DNA from 3 places in the Acerihabitans sp. genome. Region 1 is predicted to be linked to each of the others. Evidence: predicted binding sites of a transcription regulator. Region 1 holds the regulator's gene; each other region holds the start of a gene.
The links. The regulator PhoB, encoded in region 1, activates phosphate uptake and scavenging genes when phosphate is short. The targets are predictions, from matches to a motif close to CTGTCATAAAACTGNCNNAT.
Positions count from the first base shown of each region.

Region 2: ugpB (sn-glycerol-3-phosphate ABC transporter substrate-binding protein UgpB) is a predicted target of PhoB. The motif match lies at 1,273-1,292, and genes of this name have one in related genera.
Region 3: pitA (inorganic phosphate transporter PitA) is a predicted target of PhoB. The motif match lies at 1,369-1,388, and genes of this name have one in related genera.

Region 1 covers NZ_DASWOM010000128.1:39,523-42,804, reverse strand. The annotation lists gene VGC33_RS21065 (exonuclease SbcCD subunit D) at 1-881, opposite strand, end outside; gene phoB (phosphate response regulator transcription factor PhoB) at 1,093-1,782, shown strand; gene phoR (phosphate regulon sensor histidine kinase PhoR) at 1,807-3,144, shown strand; gene VGC33_RS21050 (PstS family phosphate ABC transporter substrate-binding protein) at 3,141-3,282, shown strand, end outside.
Region 2 covers NZ_DASWOM010000064.1:124,343-127,624, reverse strand. The annotation lists gene ugpB (sn-glycerol-3-phosphate ABC transporter substrate-binding protein UgpB) at 1-1,183, opposite strand, end outside; gene livF (high-affinity branched-chain amino acid ABC transporter ATP-binding protein LivF) at 2,662-3,282, opposite strand, start outside.
Region 3 covers NZ_DASWOM010000064.1:94,182-97,463, reverse strand. The annotation lists gene VGC33_RS10685 (BaiN/RdsA family NAD(P)/FAD-dependent oxidoreductase) at 1-1,169, opposite strand, end outside; gene pitA (inorganic phosphate transporter PitA) at 1,459-2,964, shown strand; gene uspB (universal stress protein UspB) at 3,046-3,282, opposite strand, start outside.

The DNA of each region.
Region 1 (3,282 bases):
ATCTCCGCCACCCCCTCGGCGTCAAAACTGACGATATTGATCTGCTTGGGCTGACCGGTTTCATCAAAGCTCAGGGCGATGGGCGAGCCGCAATAGCGGATGTGCTGCTGTCCCCCCACGCACTGCGGTCGGTGGATATGGCCAAGGGCGATATAGTCCGCCGGGGGGAACAGCTGGGCGGGAAACGCGTCGAGGCTGCCGATATAAATATCCCGCACTGAATCGGTGGTGGCGGCGCCCACCGTGGTCAGGTGTCCGGTGGCGATAATCGGCAGCCGGCCGGGCAGTTGGGCGCGCAGGGCCAGCGCCCGGTCATAAAGCGTCTGGTAATGGGCGGCGATGGCATCCATCAGCGCCCGTTGCTTCTCATCGCCCGATTGTCCGGCGCGGCTGGTCAGCAGGTCGCGCGGGCGTAAAAAAGGGATAGCGCACAGTATCGCCCCCGGCTTTCCACTACGATCGTACAGCACAAAAACCGCTTGGTCGCCGCTGTCGTCGTCGGGGTTACCGGCGGCGCTATCGTCATCGTCCCGGCCGCCGATCGCGCCTTCGCCGTGGATGCCGGCGATAACCCGGGTATTCATGCAGGCCAGCAGCGCGCGGGATTCATTCAGGGTCGCCACCGCGTCGTGATTGCCCGCCAGCACGACAAGCCGGCAACCGGTGGGCTGCAACGCCACCACGAAACGGTTGAACAGTTCGCGGGCATAGCTTGGCGGGGTGCCGGTATCAAAGATATCGCCGGCCACGATCACCGCGTCGATATCCTGCTCTTCCACTTGGGCCACCAGCCATTGCAAAAAAGCCCGATGCTCGCGGGCGCGGTTTTTGGTGTAAAACGACTGACCCAGATGCCAGTCAGAAGTATGGATGATCCGCATGACGCTCCAGCGAGAGTGCAAAAGTCAGGGCGAGAGTATAAACCCTCGCCCGGTCGATGCCGACGGAAAGTGTTTAATTTTGGCCGCCCAAGCCGAAAAAAATCGCCATGCGCTAAGCTTGCGGCACAATGGGCTGATTTTAATAAATCTGTCATAAAAGTGACGCATAATGCCCGGGCACGTTAACCGCAGAGATTAATGGCAGGAAAAAATGGCAAAACGCATATTAGTCGTGGAAGACGAAGCGCCGATTCGTGAAATGGTGTGCTTCGTACTTGAACAGAATGGCTTCCAGCCCATCGAAGCCGAAGACTACGGCGCGGCGGTGAGCCGTATGGCGGAGCCTTATCCGGATCTGGTATTGCTCGACTGGATGTTGCCAGGCGGTTCGGGAATTCAATTTATTAAACATATGAAACGCGAGGTGCTCACCCGCGATATCCCGGTCATGATGCTGACCGCGCGCGGCGAGGAGGAAGACCGGGTGCGTGGGCTGGAGGTGGGCGCGGATGATTATATTACCAAACCGTTCTCGCCCAAGGAGCTGCTGGCCAGGATCAAGGCGGTAATGCGCCGCATTTCGCCGATGGCGGTGGAAGATAAAATCGAACTGCAGGGGCTGAGCCTGGATCCGTCGTCGCACCGGGTGACCTCCAACGAGCTGGCGCTGGAGATGGGGCCTACCGAATTTAAACTACTGCACTTTTTCATGACTCATCCCGAACGGGTATATAGCCGCGAACAGTTGTTAAACCATGTCTGGGGCACTAATGTGTATGTTGAGGACCGGACGGTTGATGTGCATATTCGCCGGCTGCGCAAAGCGCTGGAAACCGGCGGTCACGATCGGATGGTGCAGACGGTCCGCGGCACCGGCTATCGTTTTTCCGCGCGCTATTAGCGCGGTAACAGGGGAGCTTTGCCGGTGCTAGAACGATTATCCTGGCGTAAAATAGTGCTTGAGCTGGGGCTGTTTTGCCTGCCGGCCCTGTTATTGTCGCTTTTCGTCGGCCATCTGGCCTGGCTTCTGGTGGCGGCGCTGCTGGCGGCGCTGGTGCGCAATTATTATTACCAACTGCGGCTGTCGCGCTGGCTATGGGTTGATCTCAGGCATAAGCCGCCGGTTGGGCGGGGAAGCTGGGAACCGCTGTTTTACGGCTTGCATCAGATGCAGTTGCGCCACCGGCGGCGGCGGCGGGAATTGGCCACGCTGTTTAAACGGTTTCGCAGCGGCGCCGAAACCCTGCCGGATGCGTTGGTGATGCTGACCGACGACGGCCATATATTCTGGTGCAACGGCCTGGCGCAACAGCTGCTCGGGTTCCGCTGGCCGGAAGACAACGGCCAGCATATCCTCAACTTGCTGCGTTATCCTGAATTCAACAGCTATATACAGAGCCGATCTTTCGAGCGGCCGTTAACGCTACTGCTTAACAAGCAACGCTATGTAGAATTCCGCGTGATGCCCTATACCGACGATCAGCTGTTAATGGTGGCGCGCGACGTGACCCAGATGCGTCAGCTGGAAGGGGCCCGGCGCAACTTTTTCGCCAATGCCAGCCATGAGCTGCGTACGCCGCTGACGGTGTTGCAGGGTTATCTGGAAATGATGAGCGACCAGGATATGGATGAGGCCATCCGCGCCAAGGCCCTGCATACCATGCAGGATCAGACGCAGCGCATGGAGCGCCTGGTCAAGCAACTGCTGGTCTTATCTCGTATCGAGGCCGCGCCGCAGGGCGAAGTCAATGATCGCATCGATATTCCCGCCATCCTCAGGCGCCTGCAGCAAAGCGCCGGCGCGCTCAGCCAGGAACGGCATGAAATCGTGTTTCGGGTCAACGAACAGTTAATGGTGCGCGGCAATGAAGATCAGCTGCGCAGCGCGATGTCCAACCTTATCTACAATGCGGTCATCCATACGCCGCCGGGCACCCGTATCGAGGTGTGCTGGCAGCGTACGCCCGACGGCGCGCAGTTTCAGGTCAGCGATAACGGGCCGGGCATCGCCCCGGAACATCTGCCGCGCCTGACCGAGCGTTTTTACCGGGTCGATAAGGCCCGTTCGCGCCAGACCGGCGGCAGCGGCCTCGGGCTTGCCATCGTAAAGCACGCCCTTGGCAATCACGATGCGCGGCTTGATGTCATCAGCGAACCCGGCGCCGGTACCCGTTTCTTTTTTACCTTGCCCAACCGGTTGATTGTACCCGCCGTCCTGACCGACAATAGCGCCACTCACTTACCACGTATTAGATCCCGATGATAAAAGCGGTAAAAACCCTGGGCTGGCTGCTTTGGATACTGGCGGTCCTGCCCGCGGCGGCGCGGCCGCTGCCGGTACTGTCGGGTAGCCTTACCAGCAGCGGTTCCGATACCCTGGCGAATATCATGGCGCTGTGGG
Region 2 (3,282 bases), on a different contig from region 1:
TGCGGATTTGCGGCATATTGCCCAAGCGCATGCCTTTGGTGAACGGCAACGGCGGTTTGTTCAGCATCTGGCGGGTGGCGATATCGGCGCCGGGGTTTTTGTCATAAAAACCCTGGCTTCGGGTCAGCTCATAGGCCGCGGTGGTGATCGGCAAATAACCGGTTTTCTGGTGCCACTCCGCCGCGATATCAGGCCGGGCGAGGAATTGCAGGAACTCCGCCACCCCTTTGTAGGTCGCGTCATCCTTACCGTTCATCACCCACAGGCTGGCGCCGCCGATAATGGCGTTTTGCGGCGCGTTCTTCACGTCGGCGTCATACGGCATCATACCCACGCCGTAGTTGAATTTGGCGTACTGGCGAATCGAGGCCAGGGAGCCTGACGAGGCGGTGGTGATGCCGCATGAGCCGTTATAAAACTTCTCGGTGGACTCGTCCTTACGGCCGAAGTAGCTGAAATCCCCTTTTTTGTTCATATCCGACAACAATTGGATATGCTTCACCTGCTCGGGTTTATTAAAAATCAGCTCCGCGTCGTTACCGGCAAAGCCGTTATCCCTGGTCGCCACCGGCAGACCGTGCCAGGCGCTGAAATTCTCGATTTGAATCCACCCCTGCCAGCCGCTGGCATATCCGCACGCCATGCCGCTGGCGCGCAGCTTGGCGGCCGCTTCGGCCAGTTCCTGCCAGGTTTGCGGGGCATGTTCCGGATCCAGGCCGGCTTTTTTGAAGGCGTCTTTGTTGTAATACAACACCGGGGTGGAGCTGTTGAAGGGTTGGGAAAGCAGATGGCCGGTTTTACTGTCGCTGTAATAACCGGACACGGTGGGCACAAACGCCGACTCGTCATTCTTGATGCCGGCCTGCTCAAACACCTGGTAAACCGGCTTATAAGCCTTGCTGGCCATCATGGTGGCGGTGCCGACTTCATACACCTGCAAAATCGCCGGCGCGGTGCCGGTACGAAACGCCGCGATACCCGCCGTCAGGCCCTGCTCGTAATTGCCTTTATACACCGGCACGACATGATATTCAGGATGCTCCTGGTTAAAGCGCGCCGCCAGGGAATCCACCTCGGTGCCCAATACGCTTTCCATTGAATGCCAAAAGGGAATTTCGGTCACCGCCTGCGCACTGGTGCTCAAGGACAACGTCAGCGCCACGCTTAAGGCGGCGATACTCATTGAATGTTTCAACATGCCATGCTCCTGAATGCCGGAAAAGTTCATCGGCCTGTAACATGACATGTTGAAATGACAGAAAAATAACACCCTTATGACAGCGGGATGACAGCACGCGGCAAATTCCCCACCCAGCGCGCCGAAAATATGCCGCACCGGCGGGGATTTCGGTTTCGTCTGTGGCCTGCGGTGGGCGGTATGTTGGTTGGGCGTGGGTTTCGCTTGTGGCCTGCGGTGGGCTGCCTGTGGGTTGGGCGTGGGTTTCGCTTGCCATTCATTGGGTTGATATATGGATTGCCGGGTGCCGGCAAGCGACAAAAAGGGGCGCACGCGCGCCCCTTCTTGACTTCCCCGCGCCCGGCAGGTCGCGCGTCGCTGCGCGATGCCTTCCGCCACCCATGCCCCCGTGATGCACCGGCCCGGTTAGCGCTCCCGGCGCTACCGGGCCTTTCGCCGCTCCCAGCGGCTCATGCCGGGGTCACTGGCGTCGTCAGCGCGCTTTATGCCGGGACCTATGTCGCGGTTAAAAATGCATTTTATGCGGCAAAGACGGTGCTGCCGCTTGAGACAAACCTGATGTCGAGATACGGTTAATCAGTAGGTATACGGCTGGCACAGCGGAAAGCAGGCCGCGTGGTCACATAACGATGCCGTTAGGCATAAACAAGGGCAGTGAGCAGTGAATCTTCAGGCATAAACATGCGGCGGTGAGCAGCGAACTTTCAGGCATAAGCATGCGGCAGTGAGCAGTGAACCTTCAGGCATAAACATGCGGCAGTGAGCAGTGAACTTTCAGGCATAAACATGCGGCAGTGAGCAGTGAACTTTCAGGCATAAACATGCGCGGCAGTAACCCATTAGACTCGAGACTCGAGACTCGAGACTCGAGACTTGAGCCTTGAGCCTTGAGGGGTGAGCCTGTTGCCGTCAGCCGAAAATCATTACTGCTATTTTTCCCGTTTTCCCGGTAAGCGCATACCGCGAGTAACCTAAAAAGTCCTGTTTGCCAACAGGCGATGGTGTTGACTTTGTGCCGGCATTGAGTGCGCCGGCAGCGCGCTGCGCGGCTGGATGAGCCGCCGGGAGCGGCGAAAGCCCGGAAGCGCTGGGAGCGCTAACCGGGCGGTCCATAAGCCGGGCTGCGCGATGCCGGGGACCGCGCAGCGGCGCACGACCTGCCGGACGCGCGGAAGTCAAGAAGGGTGGCGCGAACCACCCTTCTTGTCGCTTGCCGGCACCCGTCAATCCATATATCCACCCAATAAATGGCAAGCGAAACCTGCACCCAGGCAATATAAACCCTGCCGCTCGCCGCACACGCAACCTGCACCCAGGCAACATCACCCCCGCCGCTCGCCGCACACGAAACCTGCCCCATCACCATTGCATTCAGGAAAAAAACGCACATTCCTGGCATTGAATACCTCAAATGCATCCGCGATGTTTACCAGCCTTAACAAGGGCGGGATCATCGGCCCGCATCACCCACCCAGATATGCGCTGCGCACCGCCTCGTTGGCCAGCAGCGCCGCGCCGCTATCCTCCAGCACCACATGCCCGTTCTCCAGCACATAGCCCCGGTCAGCCAGCTTGAGCGCCTGGTTCGCGTTCTGCTCCACCAGGAAAATGGTCATCCCCTCCCGGCGCAACTGCTCGATGGTGTCGAATATCTGCTGGATAATAATCGGCGCCAGACCCAGCGAAGGCTCATCCAGCAACAGCAGCCGCGGCTGGCTCATCAACGCCCGGCCGATGGCCAGCATCTGCTGCTCGCCCCCGGACATGGTGCCGGCGCGCTGAACGCGCCGCTCCTGCAACCGCGGAAAAAGCTCAAACACCCGCTTGATACGCTGCTGATACTGCGGGCGCGTGGCGAAAAAGCCGCCCATGACCAGGTTCTCCTCCACCGTCATCCGCGAAAACACTCGCCGCCCTTCCGGCACGATGGCAATCGAGGCGCGCATAATCCGCGCCGTCGGCCAATCGGTAATATCGTCGCCCTCAAACATAATCCGGCCCTTGGAGGCGCGCGGATCGCCGCACAACGTGCCAAGCAGCGTGGTCTTGCCGGCGCCGTTGGCGCCGATAAGCGTCACTATCTC
Region 3 (3,282 bases), on a different contig from region 1:
CAGGCCCACGCCGAGCTCCAGGCCCATTGAAAGTTATAGCCGCCCAGCCAGCCTATCACGTCGACCACCTCGCCGATAAAGTACAGCCCCGGCACCTGCCGGCTTTCCAGGGTTTTGGACGAGAGATGGCGGGTATCCACGCCGCCCTGGGTCACCTCGGCGGTGCGGTAGCCTTCGGTGCCGTTCGGCTGTACCCGCCATTGTCGCAGGGCCAGGACCCAGTCGGCCTGCTGGCGGCGGGTAAGCTGTTTTAACGTGCATTCCGGAATGGCCAGCAGGGCAAACCATATCTCGACAAACCGCCGCGGCAGCAGCTTTGCCAGGGTATTTTTCAGGCTTTGGTTGGGATGCTCACGCAGCTCCGCCGCCAGGAAGGCGTCTAAATCGGTATCAGGCAACAGATCAAGCGTCAAGAATTCGCCGCTTTGCCAATAGCTGGAAATCTGCAGCATGGCGGGCCCCGACAGTCCGCGATGGGTAAACAGCAGGTTCTCCCGGAAAGAAACGCCGCTTTGCGCGCCGACCACCGCCGGCACGCCGATGCCGGACAGCGCGCCGAGCTGCTCCAGCAGGGGTTTATGCAGGGTAAAAGGCACCAGCGCGGCGCGGGTGGGGATCACCGGCAGGCCGAACTGCCGCGCAATGTTATAACCGAAGGGCGTGGCGCCCAGGCCGGGCATCGACAGGCCGCCGGTGGCGATCACCAGGCGGGGGGTGTTGATGGCGCCGCCCGGCAGGGTCAGGAAAAAATCATCGCCGCGTTTTTCCACCGCCTCGACCTCGCTGCGGCAGCGCAGCGTAACCTGGCCCAGTTCGCACTCCCTGAGCAACATATTCACCACCTGCTGCGCCGAGTCGTCGCAAAACAGCTGGCCGAGGGTTTTTTCATGCCAGGCGATACCGTATTGCCGCATCAGGTCGATAAAGTCCCATTGGGTATAACGCGACAGGGCGGACTTGCAGAAATGCGGGTTTTGCGAGAGAAAGGCCGCCGGCTCGATGTAGAGATTGGTAAAATTGCAGCGGCCGCCACCGGACATGAGGATCTTGCGACCCGGTTTTTTGCCGTTATCCAGCAGCAATACCCGGAGGCCCAGCCGGCCCGCCTGCGCGGCGCAGAACATGCCCGCGGCGCCGGCGCCGATTACCACCACATCAAACTGTTCCACCATGCTTTCTCTCTGCTTATGCTTACATGAACACGCAAAAGGGGTATCCCCGCGGCCGTCGCGCGCCAAGGCGCGGGGCCGATTGTAATGTTCACCGTGGCCTTATGCCAACGTAACAGGATGATAAAATCGGTAAACAGACATATCTTTATGTTTTTATGGATAAAAGTGATTCATTCTTGTTGCAGGCTACATAAAAATGTCATAAAAAGGGCATATTTTGCTTTTCCATCGGCCCTGTTGTCGCAGATAATGCGCCCCGTTCATGTCCACTCTATGGCGTAACCTTATGCTACATCTATTTACCGGCCTGGAGTTTCATACCGGTCTTATGCTGGTGCTCGCATTAATTTTTGTCCTGGTATATGAAGCCATCAATGGTTTTCATGATACCGCCAATGCGGTAGCAACCGTAATCTACACCCGCGCCTTGCGCTCACAGCTGGCCGTGGGCATGTCGGGGATTTTCAATTTTCTCGGTGTTCTGCTCGGCGGCCTGAGCGTGGCCTACGCCATCGTGCATCTGCTGCCGGTCGACCTGTTGCTGAACGTCAGTTCCACCCACGGCCTGGCGATGATGTTTTCCATGCTGCTGGCGGCGATAATCTGGAATCTGGGCACCTGGTATTTCGGTTTGCCGGCCTCCAGCTCGCACACCCTGATTGGCGCCATTATCGGCATCGGCCTGACCAACGCCCTGGTAACCGACTCGTCGGTGTTGGACGCGCTGAATATCCCCAAGCTGATTGAGATTTTCCTGTCGCTGATTATTTCGCCGATTGTCGGGCTGGTGCTGGCCGGCGTGCTGGTGTTCGCCCTGCGCCGTTACTGGAGCAGCACCCCCAAACGCCGCCGCATCCATTTAACGCCGGCGGAACGGGAAAAGAAAGACGGTAAACGCAAGCCGCCGTTCTGGACCCGCACCGCGCTTATCCTGTCGGCCGCCGGGGTAAGTTTCGCCCATGGCGCCAACGACGGACAGAAAGGTATCGGCCTGATTATGCTGGTACTGATAGGCGTGGCGCCGGGCGGGTTCGTGGTCAACATGAACTCCACCGGTTATGATATCGCCCGTACCCGCGACGCGGTCGTCAACCTGCAGCAATTTTACACCCAACACCAAGGGGCGCTGCCGGAGGTGGTAAACATCGAACCACCGATGATACCGGCGCCCGACGTCAACGCCCTGCCGTCCACGCCGGCCGCGTTTCACTGCGACAGCTCAAGGGCGCTTATCGCCATCACCCGCGCCATATCGCTGCTGGATAATTTACAGAGCTACGACAAGATCACGCCGTTTGAGCGCTCGCATGTGCGCCGCCTGCTGATGTGCATCGCCGATACCGCGGACCGGACCGCCAAGCTGCCGCAAATCACCGGCGAAGATAAGCGCTTTTTGAACACCCTGCGTAAGGATTTACTGGCCACCGTCGAGTACGCGCCGCTGTGGATTATCGTGGCCGTGGCGCTGGCCTTGTCGCTGGGCACCATGATTGGCTGGCGGCGTGTCGCCACCACCATCGGCGAGAAAATCGGCAAGAAAGGCATGACCTATGCGCAGGGCCTCTCGGCGCAGATGACCGCCGCGGTGTCCATCGGCGCCGCCAGCTACACCGGCATGCCGGTCTCCACCACCCATGTGCTGTCCTCCGCGGTGGCGGGCACCATGCTGGTTGACGGCGGCGGCGTACAGAGCAAAACCGTGCAGAATATCCTGCTGGCATGGGTACTGACCCTGCCGGTGGCTATCGTGCTGTCGGGTGGCCTGTACTGGCTGGCGCTGAAACTGATTTAGCCTGCCCGCCGCGCGCGGTGAAAAAAGGCGACCCGCGGTCGCCTTTTTTATTGGCGGGTTTCCGGGCGCCGGTTTAAGCCATCAGTGCCAAATGGCCAGGGCCACCAGGCTGACGACGATCAGTCCGCATAGCATGCTGGTCAGCATAAATTGCCCGCGCACCCGCTCGCAGCGGCGGATAAACTCCGGATCGTGATGATCGAGGTATCGCTGGGCAATGATGTAGCGTACCAGCCTGAGCTGCTTGCTGGGCTGCCCGTGGGCGGTGAAAAAACCACCGCCGTCCACATACTGGTATAGCAGCGGGTCGCATCCCCG